2 regions of the Paenibacillus sonchi genome follow, and region 1 is predicted to be linked to the other one. Evidence: predicted binding sites of a transcription regulator. Region 1 holds the regulator's gene; the other holds the start of a gene.
The links. The regulator LexA, encoded in region 1, represses DNA repair genes until DNA is damaged. The targets are predictions, from matches to a motif close to CGAACATATGTTCG.

Region 1 (11,592 bases):
GCGGTAGACAGGGGCAAGCTGCTCCATTTGACGGAATTCAAGCTGTTCACCGGCCGTAAAATTTCCCCACAACGCTTCAAAAGGGTTGATTCCTATCAGCTTGGTGAACGGAAATGTCTCATACGATTCATACAGATTCCTTGCTTCCCTGCGGACCGCTGCTTCCAGCTCCCGGGGATCGACGGAGTCTCCTGCTGCTTCACTGGCATAGCGGAATGCTTCTTCTACGCTCCGCTCATCCCAGAGCAGTGTGTCATCAAGGTCAAAGAGTACGGCTGAAATCGGCATTGTAGTTCTCCCTCTCCCTATGCTGGTCTATATCTTTACTATTCGTTCACTATTTCCACATGATTCTGCTTGGCGAACTGCTCCAGACGCTCTGTCATAGCCTTAATGTCATAACGGTTGATCAGTCTGGAGAATACCCACTGTGTGCGCTTGCCTTTATACTTGATAGAGACTGTGCCGCGAGTAACGGTAATTTTCTCAATATCTGCTGCCGGCAGCAGACGCTCCCGGTTATATTTAATGGTGGACAGTCTGGCGCGTTCAACCTTCAAATACGGACGGCGGAAAAACAGCAGTGCCGCAAGCAGAAAATACAGCACTACTCCCAGCCAGTTGGCGAGAATGCCGCTTCCTTTTGCTTCATCAATGGAGCCAACTACCCAGAACATAATGCCCAGCAGCATTAGCACGACGGGAAATACGATGTTGCGGCCTTTGAAAACATCGCTGCTCTTGGCAGCGGCAGAAGAGGTTGAAGCATAGATGGATTCTTTCCCTTGCTTCTTGCGTTGCTTGTTGACTTGCTGTGTGTTGCGTTGAACCATTCTTTCCCAAGAACGGGCCATGTCAGTTCCCCCTAGTCATCCTAAAATATCTATGAAAAGGAACAGAGCATCATTAACTCCTGCCTTGTTGCCTTGTTCATGCTCTTATTTATCCACAATCTCAATGTTGTTGAGCTGAGCGCGGAAGTTGCTGCGGATATTGCCCAGGTAGATCTCGCGCAGCTTGGCTCTTTCCGCAAGCTCCTCTTCATTCAGGCCGTCACTCTTCTGTTTGCGCGCCAATTCATTGATGCGGGCGACCAATTCATCAATATTCAATGTGTTTCCCTCCTCTATAAATTCATTCTAACTGTGCCATGAGAAAAAGAGCTTGTCAAGGTCTGCTCCCTGAAAGCTCTTAGCTCCATCTATGGGTACTGTTTCAGTATGAATATACAGGTAAAGTAAGCACATCTCCGGCTTGGATATTGCTGTTCTCCAGGCCGCTTGTTCGTTTGATTCCTTCTATATATACAGCCGTTTTCATATCAGCCGGTTTATTCTTCAGTGCAATGCTCCATAGAGTATCCCCACGTTCCACTACGACCCTCTTTTCCTGCTTGGCCGAAGACACTGATCCTGCAAACACATTGCCCACCACCGTAAACCCTGAGATCACCAGCAGAACAATCAAAGCCAGCTTTACAATATGATCTGTCCGGATGAATCTGCGATTGCGATGTGATGATATTAAAGATAAAAGCAGATTCTTAATATTTAGTCTATCCATTGAAGCTGTATGGTCTTCATGAACCTCATCGTAAATACTGCGGTATGTGCTGTACTTTAACATATTAACCAGCCTCCAAACACTTGTTCTTACTTTCGAAATCAATATAACACGAACATGTGTTTTGAGCAATAGTTTTTTCGAACAATTGTTCCCTTCTTATGCACAACCCTTTTTTCACGGATTATGACAGCTCAATTCACAAATCACCGCTATTTCCGCCAACGTTTTAGAACTTATGTTTGTACGAACGGAAGTTCTATGTTATAATTTTCCCAAACATAGTATATGGGGTTGATTCCGATGTCAAAGATTTCGAGTCGCCAACTGGCGATCCTGGAATTTATTCGTAACGAAGTCCGCAGCAAGGGTTATCCGCCTTCTGTCCGGGAAATCGGCGAAGCTGTAGGACTGGCTTCCAGCTCCACGGTACATGGCCATCTGGACCGGCTGGAGAAGAAAGGGCTCATCCGCCGCGATCCGACGAAACCGCGTGCAATAGAATTGCTGGGTCAAGAGGATTCCGAGAATGTTCATCAGTTCGTTCAGACGGTAACACGCATTCCTGTCGTTGGGAAGGTTACTGCCGGGGTACCGATTACAGCAACTGAGAATATTGAGGATTACTTTCCACTGCCTACTCATTATGTAGGAGACAACAAAGTGTTCATGCTGTCCGTCCTTGGCGACAGTATGGTAGACGCAGGCATTATGAACGGTGACTACGTGATCGTCCGCCAGCAGCAGACTGCGGATAACGGCGATATCGTGGTTGCCATGACTGAAGAAGATGAAGCAACCGTTAAGACCTTCTACAAAGAGCGCGACCACATCCGCCTCCAGCCGGAGAATCCGGCATACGAACCTCTACGTCTGAATCGTGTCACGATTCTGGGCAGAGTTATCGGCCTATTCCGCGATATTCATTAGCTTTCCCCCTCTATTAAGACTGCTCCGCTGGAATTGGCGGACAGTCTTTTTTCCTTTCTCCTATTAGACCTTTCCGCGTAACCTATTTTGCTCGCCATCCAGTCTTTCCATATGCCCTTTTTACCCGATGGGAACATTTGTTCCTTTTAACTCGCCGATGCTAATTATTTCAGAACGCTCCATCCTCTCCGCTCATATCCTGATCATAAAGGAGTGCTGATCACGATGCCCGCCTATCGAATCATTATTGATCTGTCACAGCGGATGCTGTATCTGCTCGACAATGACACTGTTATTAGAGGTTTCCCTGTAGGGATTGGCAAAATGTTAACGGTCTCTCCGGTTGGAGAATACACCATTATCAACAAACAGCGTAACCCCGGAGGCCCGTTCGGCGCCTTTTGGATGGGCCTGTCCAAACCACATTACGGGATTCATGGAACCAATGACCCTTCCTCTATCGGCAAAATGGTCTCCCGCGGCTGTATTCGTATGTACAATGAGGATGTATTGTGGCTCGCAGCTACCGTTCCAGTTGGAACCAGGGTAACCATTCGGGAATAACAAACGTAAAGGACACCTATGCCAGACGCGCAGCAGCGTCTTCGCAGGGTGTCCTTCATGTTCTAACATTTATTTTGCGTACTAACAGGAAAAGTGCAGTAATATGTCGAAACTTGTACATTGTAAAATTAAATCTTGAAAGGAAGTGCCTGGTTTGAATCAATCCAAAGTCAGAACCCACGTCGATTTTAAAGTCGAAGCACTGGGTAAGCTCTCTAATCTTTTGCTGAACAATAATCATGGAGAACGCAAAGTGAATCTGCTTACCGCGTTCGGCAGCATCGAAGGCAATGTAGCTACGAATACAAGCAGCAAGGAAGATGTTTTTAATTTCAAGTCACTGATGGACGATGTTATCGTAGACGAATACATCTCCTACCTGGGTGCTGAGCATCCCGAAAAATCATTCAACTACAATTTTGTTGTCCTGGACAACGTGGTTGTACGTCCTTTTGCTAATTATGAGACTGTAATTGAATATAAGCAGCTTATTGTTTATGCGGATCAAATTACGGCCTTTAACTTCCTGTAAAGCTGTACAAGTACATCTCTACATATTGGAGCAATAAACGACTTGTGCCTCCTGGTGAACATCACCATGGCCCGCAGACTAAAATCACGGAGGCACTCAGCTTTATTGCTGCGTCTGCTCGTATCCGAGTTCATCCAAAATGCCTTCTGCCAGCGCAAGCTGAACCTCCTCGGGTTCCTTCAGCTTTCTGGCATAAACCACTGCGCTTTTAACCACTTTTTCGATCAGCCGCCGACCCTGTTCTTTGGTAATGGACACTTCCACCTCAGAGCGCCCCACCACCTCCGCTAAGCAGCCCCAATCGCTGCCGCAAACCTTCTTCCATTCCCGTCATCCTCCAGTTATGTAGGTTATGATACATCGCAACCTTGAAAAGGCACCCCGAAGGATGCCTTGAAATGCAGAAACTACTGCTCCCACTCCCCAAGCTAACTACAGAACACTGCGGAGTAACCGGATCGCAGCAGTATTTAAGCGCAATGCTTCACGTATGGAAGCTCTTGCAGCCAGCAGCTCGCGTCTCGCCCGGCTGGGATTCGGCACCCGCCGCAAATTTTCATTGATTTCTTCCAGTCTCTCCAGCAAAATAGCTCTTTGCGTCCGCAGCAAATTCAGCGCTCTGCGGATTCTTGCACGCTCGCGTTCTGTCATCATTTACACCCCTTTTACGTTTGATAGTATAAGAGATGCAATTGATGCCGCATTGGCATGTGCGATCAGGCAGTAAAATTGAAGACAACAAATGAGCCGCTTCTCAGCAGCTCACAAGAAGAATGGGAATACTCCCATCCAAAAGAAGGCTGGACCATCGATTATTCCTGTTTTTTCGGAACACGGACTCTGAACTCAAATCCATCCCGGCTGTAACACATTCCGGCTACAAGCACATCATCCGGGGTCCATCTCTGCACAGGTCCGGCATAGTCTGCTATAACATGCGGCTTGCCTTCGATTAACTGAACGACGTATACCTTCACTTGAGCAAGCGCCGCGGCGAACAAATCGGCATCGCTCGTCAGAACTTTATACGTTGACTTCAAAAAGGCACCTCCTTATCGGCTGGTTGATACCCACTCAGGCAATCCCCTAATTTTTTGGAATCTATGTATAACAAATTAACAGACTCTCCATTTCAGAGAGGAGAATTTCCATACATAGGTAGTATACAGCGGTACGGAACTATATGTAAACGAGTCAAGCTGTTTATTTTCCATAAAAAAGAGTGCATTCTGTTAATTATTTAGAATCTGGCATGAAAACAATCTTTTTAGCAAGTGTCATTTTTATGACTTGGCTTGCCTTTCCCTGCAGGATTTGGTAAGACTAATTTAGTTGAGAACAGACTGAATTGTAAGGAGGAAGCACTTTGGAGGAAATAAGAATTCAGAAAAAGGACCGCGCCGTCAGCTTTAGGGTGAGCGAGGAAGCAGGCGAATTTATCGTTTTTGACATGTCACTGTCTAACCCGGCCGGCAGCCGCACCAATTATAGCGGGAAACAGTTCCGGGAAGCCTGGAAGGCAGTAGAATCCATCCTTGGGGAAACGGCGATTCCTAACGAAATCATCAAGTATGCAAACTCATAATCTGCAGCAAAAGCCCCGGCAACGGGGCTTTTCTTTTCAACTAAATAACTGATCGTGATTGCTATGTCTTCTTGGGTATGTCCAATAACAAACAAAGTCTCAGATGAGTCCGCATACGCCTGGTAAACAAACTTTTTCGCAAAATAAGGCCATCTCTGTCCGCTTTATTCCGCCGATGGAGCCTATTCCGCCTGCACCTCCCTATTCATCTGAAGCTTCATAGATATCCACATTGTTTAGCATTGTATAATTTTCCAAACTATAAAAAAAACCCTCAACGCTCAGAGCGTTAAGGGCTGATTCATTCTAGTAAAGCGTCATGTACTGATCTCTTTCCCACTCATGAACCTGAGTACGGTAGATGTCCCATTCAATTTCTTTCAGCTCATAAAAATGAGCCAAGGCATGTTCACCGAGGGCTTCGGTAATGACATGACTGCGGATCATTTCGCCCAGCGCTTCCTTCAGATCGGACGGCAAGCTTGGAATACCTTCTTCGATCCGCTCTTCTTCCGACATCACATAGATGTTGCGGTCGATAGGAGCCGGAAGATCGAGCTGGCGCTTGATGCCGTCGAGACCTGCCTTCAACATGACAGCAAGTGCCAGGTAAGGGTTAGCCGCAGGGTCCGGATTACGGACTTCGATGCGTGTGCTGAGTCCTCTGGAAGCTGGAATACGGATCATTGGACTGCGGTTGCTGGCAGACCAGGCCACGTAGCAAGGTGCCTCATAACCTGGAACAAGACGTTTGTAGGAGTTCACTGTCGGGTTAGTGATGGCTGCAAAAGCACGTGCGTGCTTAAGAATGCCTGCCATGTAGTACCGCGCCGTTTTACTCAGACCCAGTGTGTCGCTTTCGTCATAGAACACATTCTCATTGCCTTTGAACAAGGATTGGTGCGCGTGCATACCGGACCCGTTCATCCCAAAAAGAGGCTTAGGCATAAAAGTAGCATGCAGGCCGTGCTGGCGGGCAACCGTCTTCACGACAAGCTTAAAGGTTTGAATTTGGTCGGCTGCCTTGATGGCATCAGCATATTTGAAATCAATCTCATGCTGGCCGGAGGCAACTTCATGGTGAGATGCTTCAATTTCGAAGCCCATCTCCTCCAGAGTCAATACGATTTCACGGCGACAGTTTTCCCCAAGGTCCATCGGCGCCAAATCAAAATATCCGCCCTGGTCATTCAATTCTGTTGTGGGATTGCCTCTTTCGTCTGTTTTGAACAGGAAGAACTCCGGCTCCGGTCCAACATTCATCGCAGTGTAGCCCATTTCTTCGGCCTCCTGCAGACAACGCTTCAGAATGCCGCGCGGATCACCGGCAAAAGGTGTTCCGTCAGGCATGTACACATCGCAAATCAGACGTGCTACCCGGCTGTCCGTTACCCAAGGGAAAATAACCCATGTGCTCAGATCAGGGTAGAGGTACATGTCAGATTCTTCGATCCGCACATAACCTTCGATGGAAGAACCATCGAACATCATTTTGTTGTCCAGCGCTTTTTCCAGCTGGCTGACAGGAATCTCAACATTCTTAATTGTACCGAGCAAATCGGTAAATTGCAGACGAATAAAACGGACATTTTCATCCTTAGCGATACGCAGGATATCTTCTTTTGAGAAGCTCACTTTACCCTCTCCCTTTCACGTCTCTTTGTATTATTTATTAAAAAACCGGGAAAGCTCGCCTTGAATAAGAGACACTTGTCCCGGTCTTTTACCGGAAACCAGTTCCTGCTTCAGTAAACGGTGCAGCTGTGAATCAGACAACTCTCTACGTCTAACCTCTGTGTCAGGGGTAATGACTGTAGCTTCTTCGGATTCCTTCGAGACGGGATTCATTACCTGCTTGATACCGGCAATATTAACCCCCTTCTCAATCAATGCCTTGATTTCCAGTAGGCGTTCCACATCATTAAACGAGAATAAACGCTGGTTGCCGGATGTGCGCGCGGGCACGATCAGACTGTGCTGCTCATAATAACGAATTTGTCTTGCCGATAAATCAGTTAACTTCATTACGATCCCTATAGGAAATAATGCCATATTTCTGCGGATTTCATCACCCATGACTCATCCAACCTTCCAATGATCTTTTTCTCATCTCATTGTACATTTCCTTATATGACGTGTCAATGGTGTGTAAGATATTCTTACAGGATTTTATGTAACCTTAAGAATTCAAGTAAAGTGAGTGTAAGCTAAAACATAACACGACCTCCGAAGTATATCACAGAGAGCGATGCACAAGCAAAACTTACAGCGCTTTCAATGACCTTAGTTCAAGCAATAACTCAAAAGACAAAAAAAGTACCCACCAGCCTGGCCGGTGGGCAAAATTACGGGATGGCATGTACTGTTCACTCCACAAAAAAGTTTTGTATGCAGTGGTTAAAAGTTGCAAGATTCTTGATTTAAAAGATGGAGCATTATATAAATCCGATTCAGCATAAATTACAGCAATTTACGGTCCCTCATGCTCTGCAGCGCCATCAAAACTCCATATTTTACGTGGGAATACGTTAATCCGCCTTGCATATAGCCGATATACGGTGCACGGATCGGGGCATCCGCAGATAACTCCAAGCTGCCGCCCTGGATAAAGGTTCCTGCCGCCATGATGACAGGATGCTCGTAACCCGGCATATCCCACGGCTCGGGAACGACATGGCTGTCCACAGCTGCGGCGCGCTGGATTCCCTGGACAAAAGCAATCAGGTGCTCTGGCCCGTCAAAAGACACGGCCTGGATCAAATCCGTCCGCGGTTCATTCCAGGCCGGCTTCGTCGTAAAGCCGCAGCGCTGGAAGACGGCAGCGGCAAAGATGCTGCCTTTCACTGCCTGCCCGACCGTATGCGGGGCCATGAACAGCCCCTGGTAGAGGCCGCGCGTCGTTCCCAGCATGGCGCCTACTTCACCGCCGATGCCCGGCGCTGTAAGCCGGTAGGCCGCAAGCTCCACAAGCTCCTGCCGTCCGAGAATGTAGCCGCCGGTTTCAGCGATACCGCCACCGGGATTTTTGATCAGGGAACCCGCTACCAGATCGGCCCCCACCTGTGGCGGCTCAAGCTTTTCTGTAAATTCGCCATAACAGTTATCCACAAAAACAATGACATCCCGTTTCAGCGATTTAACTTTCTCCACCATTTCACCAATTTCAGCAACCGTGAAGGAGGAACGCCAGTCATAGCCGCGCGAGCGCTGAATGCCGATGACCTTGGTCTTGTCATTAACAGCCAGAGCTACCTCTTCCCAATCGATCTTCCCTTCAGCCGTCAAAGCCGTTTCGCGGTAGCCGATGCCGAAATCAGCCAGAGAGCCTGTCCCGTCGCCCGGTTTGCCGACCACCTTGTGCAGCGTATCATAAGGTCTTCCAGTGATGTACAGCAGCTCATCTCCGGGACGCAGCACACCAAAAAGCGCCGTTGATATCGTATGTGTGCCCGAAGCAAAATGAGGCCGCACCAGCGCCGCCTCCGCTCCGAATACCTCGGCATAGACAAGATCCAGCACTTCCCGGCCCCGGTCATTGTAGGCATACCCGGTGGAGCCGGCAAAATGAAAATCGCTTACCTGCTGGCGCTGGAAGGCTTCAATGACCTTCCACTGATTATGATCCACAATCCGTTCAAGCGATTTCACCGCACTTTCAATTTCCTGCTCTGCGGCCTCTGCCGCCTGTAAAATATCCTCCGCAAAAACTGCCATTCCTAATGTTCTCTCCTTATCTGTACCCATCTATATAAGTTGAACTTTAGTTTTACATTGTGGGGTATAGTCGTAACTGCGGGGAATGTTTGGACTTCCAGCCGCTGTTGTCCCCAGATTTCTTGAATGGAAACCGCCTTTAGCGGTTGAAATCCGGTGACAAAGGCGGACGCTACCGCTCTTCCAGTTCCAAACTTCCCCTCCGCACTTCTACCCTTTTTATGAAATTTTCTAGTTCAACTTTTAAAACGCCCGGATCTATTCCTGCTCCACATATTCCGCAAGTTTGTAGCTCCATTTTCCGTAATCCTCTTTATTCAGACGCACTTGATATAAAACGTCATTGTCTTCCACATTCTGTTCCAGCACCTCTCCCACCCGGTAAAGCAGTGAGGAAAGATCCCCGCGGTCTCCGGGAATACGGAAGGTCAGCGTATCTCCGGCCAGCTCGTCGGCAATCATTTCGGTGATCCGGGTCAGATCGTCCGGGTTAAAGGCGCTGATCTTCAGAAACCCCGGACCCGAAGGCAGCATCTGCAGCTGCTCAGGCCGGCAAATATCACTTTTGTTAAAAAGTACGATTTGCGGTTTCCCCGCGGCCCCGAGATCCTGCAGAATGGACTGCACAACCTCCATCTGCTCCTCCCTCATCGGAGAAGAGGCATCCACCACATGCAGCACCAGATTGGCCTCATTGACCTCTTCAAGCGTCGCACGGAAGGAAGCTACCAGGTCATGCGGCAGATTCTGTATAAATCCTACGGTGTCTGTCAGGACTACTTCTTTGCCTGCGGGCAGCTGCAGCACACGCGAAGTAGGATCGAGAGTGGCGAACAGCTGGTTCTCAATGTAAACATCGGCATCTGTAAGCTGCTTAAGCAGCGTAGACTTGCCGGCGTTGGTATATCCGACCAGCGCAACCTGGACAGCGCCGCTCTTCCGCCGGCGTTCCCGGTGCAGCTCACGCGTTTTGACCACTTCGTCCAGCTGGCGTTTCAGTTCGCTGATCCGGTCACGGATATGCCGGCGGTCGGTTTCCAGCTTGCTCTCCCCGGACCTCTGGTTCCGATTCCCCCTCCAAGCCTGGACAGATTCTTGCCATGGCCGGATAAGCGCGGCAGCAGGTAGGACAGCTGCGCCAGCTCCACCTGAATAATGCCCTCCCGCGTTTTGGCCCGGCCTGCGAAAATATCCAGAATCAGCTGGGTGCGGTCAATAATCTTCAGGTCCAGCGCCTCTTCCAGGTTCCGTACCTGGGCACCCGAGAGCTCCTGGTCAAAGATAGCCGTATTGGCCCCGAGTCCGTCAGCGGCCATCCGCAGCTCCTCTACCTTTCCTTTGCCAATGAACCACTTGGAATCCGGGGTTTCCTTGTTCTGGCGGAGGACATCCAGCACTACTACTCCGGCTGTCTCGGCCAGTTGGACCAATTCCTGCAGCGACAGCTCGGGATCAACGCCGGTGCGTTTGATTTTGTCTGTAACCAGACTGACCAGAATAGCCCGGTCCTGTATTTCTGTTTCGGTATCGTGGGTGGTGATTGCCATGAATTACATGCTCCTTGTCCTGTACACTAAGTTGTGTATCGTCCGTGGTGAATAGCTGCCTACAGTTTAAAATCTTCTGTGCGGAGTGTCATCAGCTCCTGCTTGCCCGGGCTGTTGCTCTCATATTGATTCAGCAGCCGTACCGCTTGGGCTCGCACCGCTTTTTCTATAGAGTTGCGAACATAACGCGCGTTGCTGAAGGCATGAAGGCTCTCTGTCTTCTCCAGCAGCAGATGCTGCTTTAGTTTGAGTATGGCCTGCGGCATCAGAATATAATCGCGTTCTTTGGCCATCAGCTCCGCAATCTGCAGCAGCTGGTCTATGGTGTAATCGGGAAATTCCACCTGAATGGGGAACCGGGAGGGCAAACCGGGGTTGCTCATCAGAAAATAATCAATTTCACTGGAGTATCCCGCCAGAATCAGCACGAATTGGCTGCGGTGATCCTCCATGGATTTGACAAGCGTGTCAATGGCCTCTTTGCCAAAATCCTTATCCCCGCCCCGGGCGAGACTGTAAGCTTCATCAATGAAAAGAATGCCTCCGAGCGCCTTTTTCACCAGGTCCCTTGTCTTCTGAGCCGTATGCCCGATATATTCGCCAACCAGATCCGCTCTTTCCACTTCGATCAGATGCCCTTTGGTCAGCACACCCATCCGCTGGAACAGCTTGGCGACAATTCTGGCTACCGTAGTCTTGCCGGTTCCGGGATTCCCTTTGAAAACCATATGATACGCCTGGCCGCCGCTGGCAAGTCCCGCATCGCTGCGCATCTTGGCGATCTGCAGCAGGGCATAGATCTCGAATACCAGCTCCTTGATATTTTCCAACCCTACGAGTGCATCCAGTTCCCGGTTAAGCTCCTGAAACCATTCACTGTGTCCGTTGTTTTTTGGGGGTGCGGCCTGAGCAAGACTGTCTGCAGCCGCGTGGCTTACCGCTGGTGTATCCTGATTCCGCAGCACAATATTGATTTGTCGTGACGGTCTGCCTTCCTCCCGTCCGCTTGCCGCCGCTACGCGTCCGTTCACCTTGTTCACCTCATTATCCAGGGCTGACTTTACCTATACCTTATATCAAGTCTATTCCGCTAATTAAGGTCTTATTAGCAGTTTCAGAAACTTCCGGACAAATAGAGGCTCAGGAATCAGGAAAGC
Region 2 (6,629 bases), 1.7 Mb from region 1:
GGGGGTCGAACCCGTACGGTACTCACGTACCGCAGGATTTTAAGTCCTGTGCGTCTGCCTATTCCGCCACCCCGGCATGGTAGAAGCGTTGATAACGCGACAAGAAATATGATATCACGTATCCGGGGGATACGCAATCTATATTTTTCATAACGTTTGAGGTTAACAAAAAAGGCCCGGTCAGCCGGAGCCGATGGGCCATGTGCAGCTTGAACAGATCGACTAATGGCGATCGCGTTCGCCGCTTCTGTTTCTCATACCGGCCAGACCAAGCAGACCGACCAATCCCAGCCAGCCCCAATTGGAACCCCTGTTGTTATTCGTATTAGTCGTGGTGTTGGTAGCCCGGTATCTGCCGGTCTGCGTAGTATTTGTTAGTGGAGAAACGGTGTTGTTATCTCCGGCGCGGTTATGCATAGTACCCGTTGTGCCTGTTGTGCCAGTGGTGTTGTTCATCATGGTGCTGCCCTGCTCATTCATCATACGGGTGCCGTTTCCGTCAAACCCAGTTGTACCGGTAGCGGTGGATGCATATCCTACGCCAAGCAGACTCATGGACAAAACGGTGCCGCAGGCAAAGGTTGTTATCAGCTTCTTCAAGATGTTGTACCCCCTTGTGTGGTTTGTCCCTGATAATTTCCCCCTGCGGCGTCGAATCTATGCAAGAAATTTTATATGGTCACCACATTCACTGTCTTGCTGGCAGGATCATAAGTCACCTTGGCGCCAAGCGCTTCAGCCAATGCCCGTATGGGGACGTAAGTAGTCCCGTTATCCAATACTCCGACTGTAAGCTTCACTCCGTTCAGGGTGATCGAAATCTCCACATCTTTATTCACTTCATCCTCACCCCCGTTGATCCGTTCCAGGGCCTCCTTCACCTGATCTGCGGCCGGGCGGCGGCCTGCCTTCAGGTCTTGAATAGTCAGTCCAAAAGCCATCTGCAAATGGGAATAATCCTTAAAAGAAGTCCAGTCTCCGCCCCATTCAAGTCCCAGCTTTTTGGCTTCCTGTACGACCTCTTGCCAGTCTGCGAGCTTGTCTTCGTCCCCATCCCGCCTCATGTCCCAGGAGATGTTCTGTCCATCCGGCAGCAGCAGTGCAAAGTCCATCGCCAGTCCGTAATTATGAAAGCTGCTGCCGCCCCGCGCGTTGGTTACAATCGGTCCCTTCCTGGTTCGGCCCTGCGCGTACAGGGCATTCTGTTCAGCTATGGTCCGCAGGCCCTGGGTGATGACAATCGGGATGCCCCGGGCATAACAACGCTGTATCAAAACATGGGCAGCTGCCAGCAGGACGGGATGGAGACCGCCGAGCCGGGCTGCCGATTTGCTGTTCACCTGATCCAAAGTCAGCATTAGATCACCCCCTGGTATAGTAGATGCCTTCTGCTCCGCCGTTGCTTGTACGCTTTTCCCTGATTGTAAAAGAAAAAACCCCGGGCATCCGGGGCATTTGCATCTTTATGGATTACCGTTTTCCTGGATGGTTCCCGCCCAAACAGGCCAATATAAAAGCGAAAGGTGGGAAGACCTCATGGAAATTCACAGTGACAGCTACAAGGTAGCAGCCTTGAGCGATCAGGGGGACGCGGTGGAGATTATCCGCCAGGCTGAAGCGGCCATAGCCCAAATCAACGGGAACAAACCGGTGACCCTAATCGCTTATGAGAGAACTGAGCCCAGCTCCAACAAATAAAACCAGGATTTTGATGAACCCTTCGGCAATTTCAAGTGGAAAAAGGGGCACTAATTTTGCTCAAGCATCCTATTCTCCGCAGATGAAGTGGAAAAAGGGCAACTAATTCAGGCCATTTCGCTTCTGACAAAGGAATATGGCACAATTAAGTATCCTTTTTCCACTTCAAGCTCACAATTGTTCATTTTGGGGAGAAATAAGTTCCCTTTTTCCAACTAGCACTGCTCACCTGCTTCATCGCAAGCAGCAGTTTGGAGAAAGGTCTGCCGCTCAGACGATGTACGCTTCGACAATATCATCGACCTGAATCCACTTCCATTCCTCCGCCCACTGCAGCTTGATCTCACGCGAGTGGGTGTGAATGGAAGTCACAAAGCCGTTCAGCTGCTTGTTCCCGCAAGGATCATGCAGCACTACTGTTACCCGGACATGGCTCCGCAGCGACAGCGCCAGCGTGCATTCAATCTCCTCCAGCTTCTGCTCATCCAGAACGGGCTTTCCCCGGTCCAGCATCTCCCGTTCATCCTTCGGTATCCGGCTTTTGTGCTCTGGCAGCAGCACTCTGCTGCTCTCCCACAGGCCGTACTCTTCCAGCTTCTTGCCCATTGTGCTATTCCTCCTCCAAGGATGACCTGATTCATTTCAGTCATTGCGCTCCACACAAAGCGAACGTATGTTTGTATTATATGCGCATTTCCGCTTGTTAAGCAATCAGAAAAAAATGACAGAACCGCAAGCAAAAGGCGCCCACAGTATTCGCTGTGCAGCGCCTTTTGCTGTCCAATGACAGGGAAGCCTTGATTCTACCTTAGCAGGGTTTCGCTTTATTTAATCTCTGTTACGGAAGTTCCCTTACCGGTCTGCGGATTCACCTGGATATCTGTTGTGCCAGTGTTGGCTTGGCTGTCTGTATCCGGCTGAGAATCCGCAGCAGTCCCGGTCCCTGCACCAGCCAGCGTGTCCGTGGCCGCACTTCCCGGTTCAATCAGCCCTGCCGCCACTCTGGCCTCATTCAGCTTGGAGATGCCATACAGCATCGCCACATCCGCCTGCTGGTTCATGTCCTGGAATTCCTCGGCAGTAACATCCGGGGAAACCGCACTTTTCGAGGCTTTCTCCTTGATGGAATACGCACTCTGGAACGCAATTACCGATTCTTTAAGCAGCTTCCGGATGTTCTCCGGCAGGCTTTTGGAGATCTTCACATCCTTGACTTCATCGGCGATATCCGAAGCGGTGTCCTGAAAATCATCCACTGCTTTCTCCATCTCACTGTCACTGGCTTTTCCTGTTGAATACGAAGTTAAGGCTGTGTTGAATGCCTCCAATGAGGACTTGCCCATTTCATCGAACTTTGACATTTCATTATAAAAATTTTGCACGTTCTCCTGCACCTCTTCATGGGAAGCAGGCGCTAAGTTATTATTGCTGCAGGCGCTTAGAATTCCAACCATCATCAGCAACGCCGCCAGTAAGGCTTGTCTCATATTAAGTATCCCTCCACTTAACAGAATAATAGCGAGTTTTGTAAAGTGCAACTGAAAATAATGTAAAAGTAGCAGAGATGAAACTTTTTGCAGAATTGAAGCGTATTTTGGGCAGATACAAACAACAAAGATCCCCAGTAGTGACTGGAAATCCTTGTTATACTATAATGATTTCAACATGAATGATAGAGAGGAAGATAGCTTATGCCTTACTGCACAAGCTGTGGCGCAGAATACAAGCAAGGGGCCAAATTTTGCGGAGAATGCGGCGCAAGCACTACCGGAGGCGCAGCTGCACCTGAACGCCGGGAGGCATCCGGAGCAGCACCAGGTTCCGGCTCCGGACCTGAAACAAAGTTGTGGCAGGGCAAGCCGGCCGGCATCTCCGACCGCATCAAAGGCATCGTGCGCCTGAATACAACCACATACACCATCACCAGCCAGCGCATTATGGTCAAAACCGGGCTGATCGGGAAGGACGTGGAAGAAATCGAGCTGCTGCGGGTCAATGATTTTTCTGTGGCCCAGTCCATACCCCAGCGAATACTGGGTATCGGAACACTTACAGTATTCTCGGATGATGCTTCATCGCCACAGCTGCTTTTCCACCGGATCCGCCAGCCCCAAACGGTGAAGGATGTGCTGCGCCAAGCCGTACGCAATGAGAAAATCGCCAACAATATCAGCTACCGGGAACAAATCTGACCCGCTGGCCAACCTGTTTAAGGAAGATAGAATGCCCCGGCCGGAATGACGCTTTTCACCTGGCTGGGGCTTTCCCACATCAGTACCACCCGCGCATCCCCCTGGTTCTCATAATACTCCACCTTCAGCTCATGCAGCTTCCCGGCAATCAGATTCACCTGTCCCTGCCGCTCCTGTCCGCTCTGCTTCATCCAGCTGTCAATCACCAGCACCCCGTCAATCCACACGCGGATGCCGTCGTCCGAGGACGAATAAATCGTGTAGCTCTCCGTGTATGCGGCACTCAGCCTGCCGCTCCAGCGCACCGAGAAGGAATCAGCAGGGAGTGCCGGATCGGGAGCCGCCTGCCGCCAGTTATAGTTAATGCCGGAATCGGTCCGGGTGATCGCCGGCGTGCCGCTGAGCGATGCATTGCTGTAATATTGCCCGTACAGGCCCGGCATGGGGCCAGCTTCAGACATAGAGGCATACTGCGCCGCCTTCGCCGCGTATTCCTTCCTGGTGAGCACAAAGGAATCGTTCATAAAAGCCTTGATGACCGCATCGCTGTTCTTCTCATACAGCAGCTTTCCCCAGCTCATCTGGTAGGACCATTTACGCTGGGTTTTGGCCAGCACCGCCGGGGACGGAAGCTCCCCGTTCTCGCCTATGGCGATCAGCTTGCCGCGTCCCAGATTCCACATGGCATCATGGTGGCTCTGCTTGAAATCCGCTTCATAGATATCCAGCGCCAACACATCCACCTTGCCGGCACCAGGGTAATAGTCGGCCGGTTCATCGGACCACTGGTTTTTGGCATTGGGACTCCACACCCACAGCAGATTATGCAGCTTGTGATAGACTGTGTACCGGTCGAACATGAGGTTCCACAACTTGCTGAACGAGCTTTTTTGGCCCCACCAGAACCAGCCGCCGTTCATCTCATGGTAGGGACGCCAGAGCACCGGCACGCCCGCATTAGCAAGCTTTTTCAAAGACTGTGCTGTCTTGTCCAGCTCCGCGATCAGCGCTTTGTACTTAACAGTACCCGGAGTAATATATTTGGCAAAATCCGCCTCGCTAAGGCTCATCGAGACATTCGACCAAGCCGGAGCGGTCCCCGGCAAATTCTGATGATAGCTCATGGTGACGATTCCGCCCGCCTGATGCCACCGGATTGCGCTGTCTACCACTGCCTGCCGCTGGCTGCTGATCTGTTGCTCCGTCTGATTCTCAATCGCCCCCAGCTCATAGCCGTGGAGCGCGGCATATTGTCCGCTGGTCGTCTTCAGCCTGGCGCTGAATTCATCCGGGCTCTCCAGATAATCATGCTGCCCGCTGATCATTCCTTGTCCCTGCAAGCGGTATAATGTTTGCAGCAGCTTCCGGGCCGGAGACGCAAGCGCAGCATCTGCAGGGGCCATCTGCACATTCCGGAATGCCGCCTGCCATTGTACATCCCCGACCAGCCGTGATGCAGATTCCAGCAAATCCCGAAGGATACGCGATTCCATCTTTTCCACCATCCTATCCCTTTTTTCTACATCTTATGGGAAACTGTCGGACAAGTGCACGGCGAATTGACATAAAACCGGCATAAATATGCAGCACGCATTAAAAAATCTGTTATATCCGTTCTCCCTTCTTTTGCTAATTTCAGTATTCTAAAGGAAGCTATAATTAAGCTATACTGATTAAGTCTACGCTTATGGAAGCAGTGTCTCACCCTCTTGAGCCATGCTTTCAGCTTAGCTATCAAAAATTTAGGAGGCAGCAACGTGAAGTCCAAGAAATTCATCCCAAGTCTCATCATCACAGTGCTGCTCTTGATTGCCGCTTACTGGTTCGAACAGAACGGTGATCTGCCTGGCAGCCGGCCGGCTGCAGAAGATACAGACGTTGTCCAGTTGATGTTCCCGAGCGACCGTTTCCCGGAGACGGCCCGCCACATTCAGGAAGCTATCCGCAGCGGGGAGTCTAGTATCTGCACGATTGACCGGCAGGAAGCAGACGAAAACCGCAAGGAATCTCTAAAGGGGGTGCCCACCAAAAAAGGCTATGACCGTGACGAATGGCCGATGGCCATGTGCGAGGAAGGCGGCAGCGGAGCCGACATTGAATACATAACGCCTAGCGACAACCGGGGCGCCGGAAGCTGGGTTGGCAACCAGCTGGAGGGACTGCCCGACGGTACGCGGGTAGAATTCATGTTTAAATAGCGGGGATGATGTCAATAATCCCGATTGCCTGCCCGGTCAGCTTTTCCATACCATATCCTATGTGCTCACATTAACCCCTTCCTCTAAAGAAACAGGAATAGTTGTATGCAACACATGCGAACAAACGTTCCTTATGCAACTATGCAGATAAAAGGCGTAAAATAGGTGGGGTATTATTTCACACGCGGAGAGCTAGGGTGTTCTATATCTGTTATCGGGGGAAAAAACTGTATGGCCCTATGTCTGAAGAGGAGGCCTTAAAAGAATGGTTTGCGCTTGCAGGAACGGTCAGGGAACTGTATATCATTGAAACGGATGAGGCCACAGGAAAAATCAAACGCCAGATCGGACCTTCTGCCCGCAGGAAAAAGAAATAGAAATAGCCCTATCCGGCACTTTGCCAGACAGGGCGGCACTGGCTGATGAAATGTTTAGAATATACAGGCTTTAGTGATAATAACCAGCAAAATGAACAATACCAGAATTGCACCTGTGGAAGTAAAAGGACTGCAAACCGGCACTACTGGACCCTGATTCACAC

Region 2: a site for LexA is predicted at 2,365-2,378, ahead of JI735_RS00465 (YolD-like family protein). Genes of this name have one in related genera too.

Annotation. Positions count from the first base shown of each region.
Region 1 is NZ_CP068595.1:5,884,913-5,896,504, forward strand. It holds gene JI735_RS26250 (HAD family hydrolase) at 1-288, opposite strand, end outside; gene JI735_RS26255 (hypothetical protein) at 327-854, opposite strand; gene JI735_RS26260 (DUF896 domain-containing protein) at 939-1,112, opposite strand; gene JI735_RS26265 (LysM peptidoglycan-binding domain-containing protein) at 1,216-1,626, opposite strand; gene lexA (transcriptional repressor LexA) at 1,867-2,493, shown strand; gene JI735_RS26275 (L,D-transpeptidase) at 2,719-3,057, shown strand; gene JI735_RS26280 (hypothetical protein) at 3,212-3,589, shown strand; gene JI735_RS26285 (hypothetical protein) at 3,692-3,868, opposite strand; gene JI735_RS26290 (hypothetical protein) at 4,022-4,240, opposite strand; gene JI735_RS26295 (hypothetical protein) at 4,402-4,629, opposite strand; gene JI735_RS26300 (hypothetical protein) at 4,956-5,174, shown strand; gene glnA (type I glutamate--ammonia ligase) at 5,481-6,809, opposite strand; gene JI735_RS26310 (MerR family transcriptional regulator) at 6,840-7,250, opposite strand; gene JI735_RS26315 (methionine gamma-lyase family protein) at 7,635-8,888, opposite strand; partial or broken gene hflX (GTPase HflX) at 9,147-10,435, opposite strand; gene JI735_RS26325 (AAA family ATPase) at 10,495-11,466, opposite strand.
Region 2 is NZ_CP068595.1:92,579-99,207, forward strand. It holds tRNA gene JI735_RS00445 (tRNA-Leu) at 1-76, opposite strand, end outside; gene JI735_RS00450 (WGxxGxxG family protein) at 223-600, opposite strand; gene JI735_RS00455 (M15 family metallopeptidase) at 672-1,358, opposite strand; gene JI735_RS00460 (hypothetical protein) at 1,537-1,698, shown strand; gene JI735_RS00465 (YolD-like family protein) at 1,969-2,304, opposite strand; gene JI735_RS00470 (hypothetical protein) at 2,523-3,185, opposite strand; gene JI735_RS00475 (PH domain-containing protein) at 3,390-3,890, shown strand; gene JI735_RS00480 (glycosyl hydrolase) at 3,908-5,383, opposite strand; gene JI735_RS00485 (NucA/NucB deoxyribonuclease domain-containing protein) at 5,648-6,088, shown strand; gene JI735_RS00490 (hypothetical protein) at 6,328-6,465, shown strand.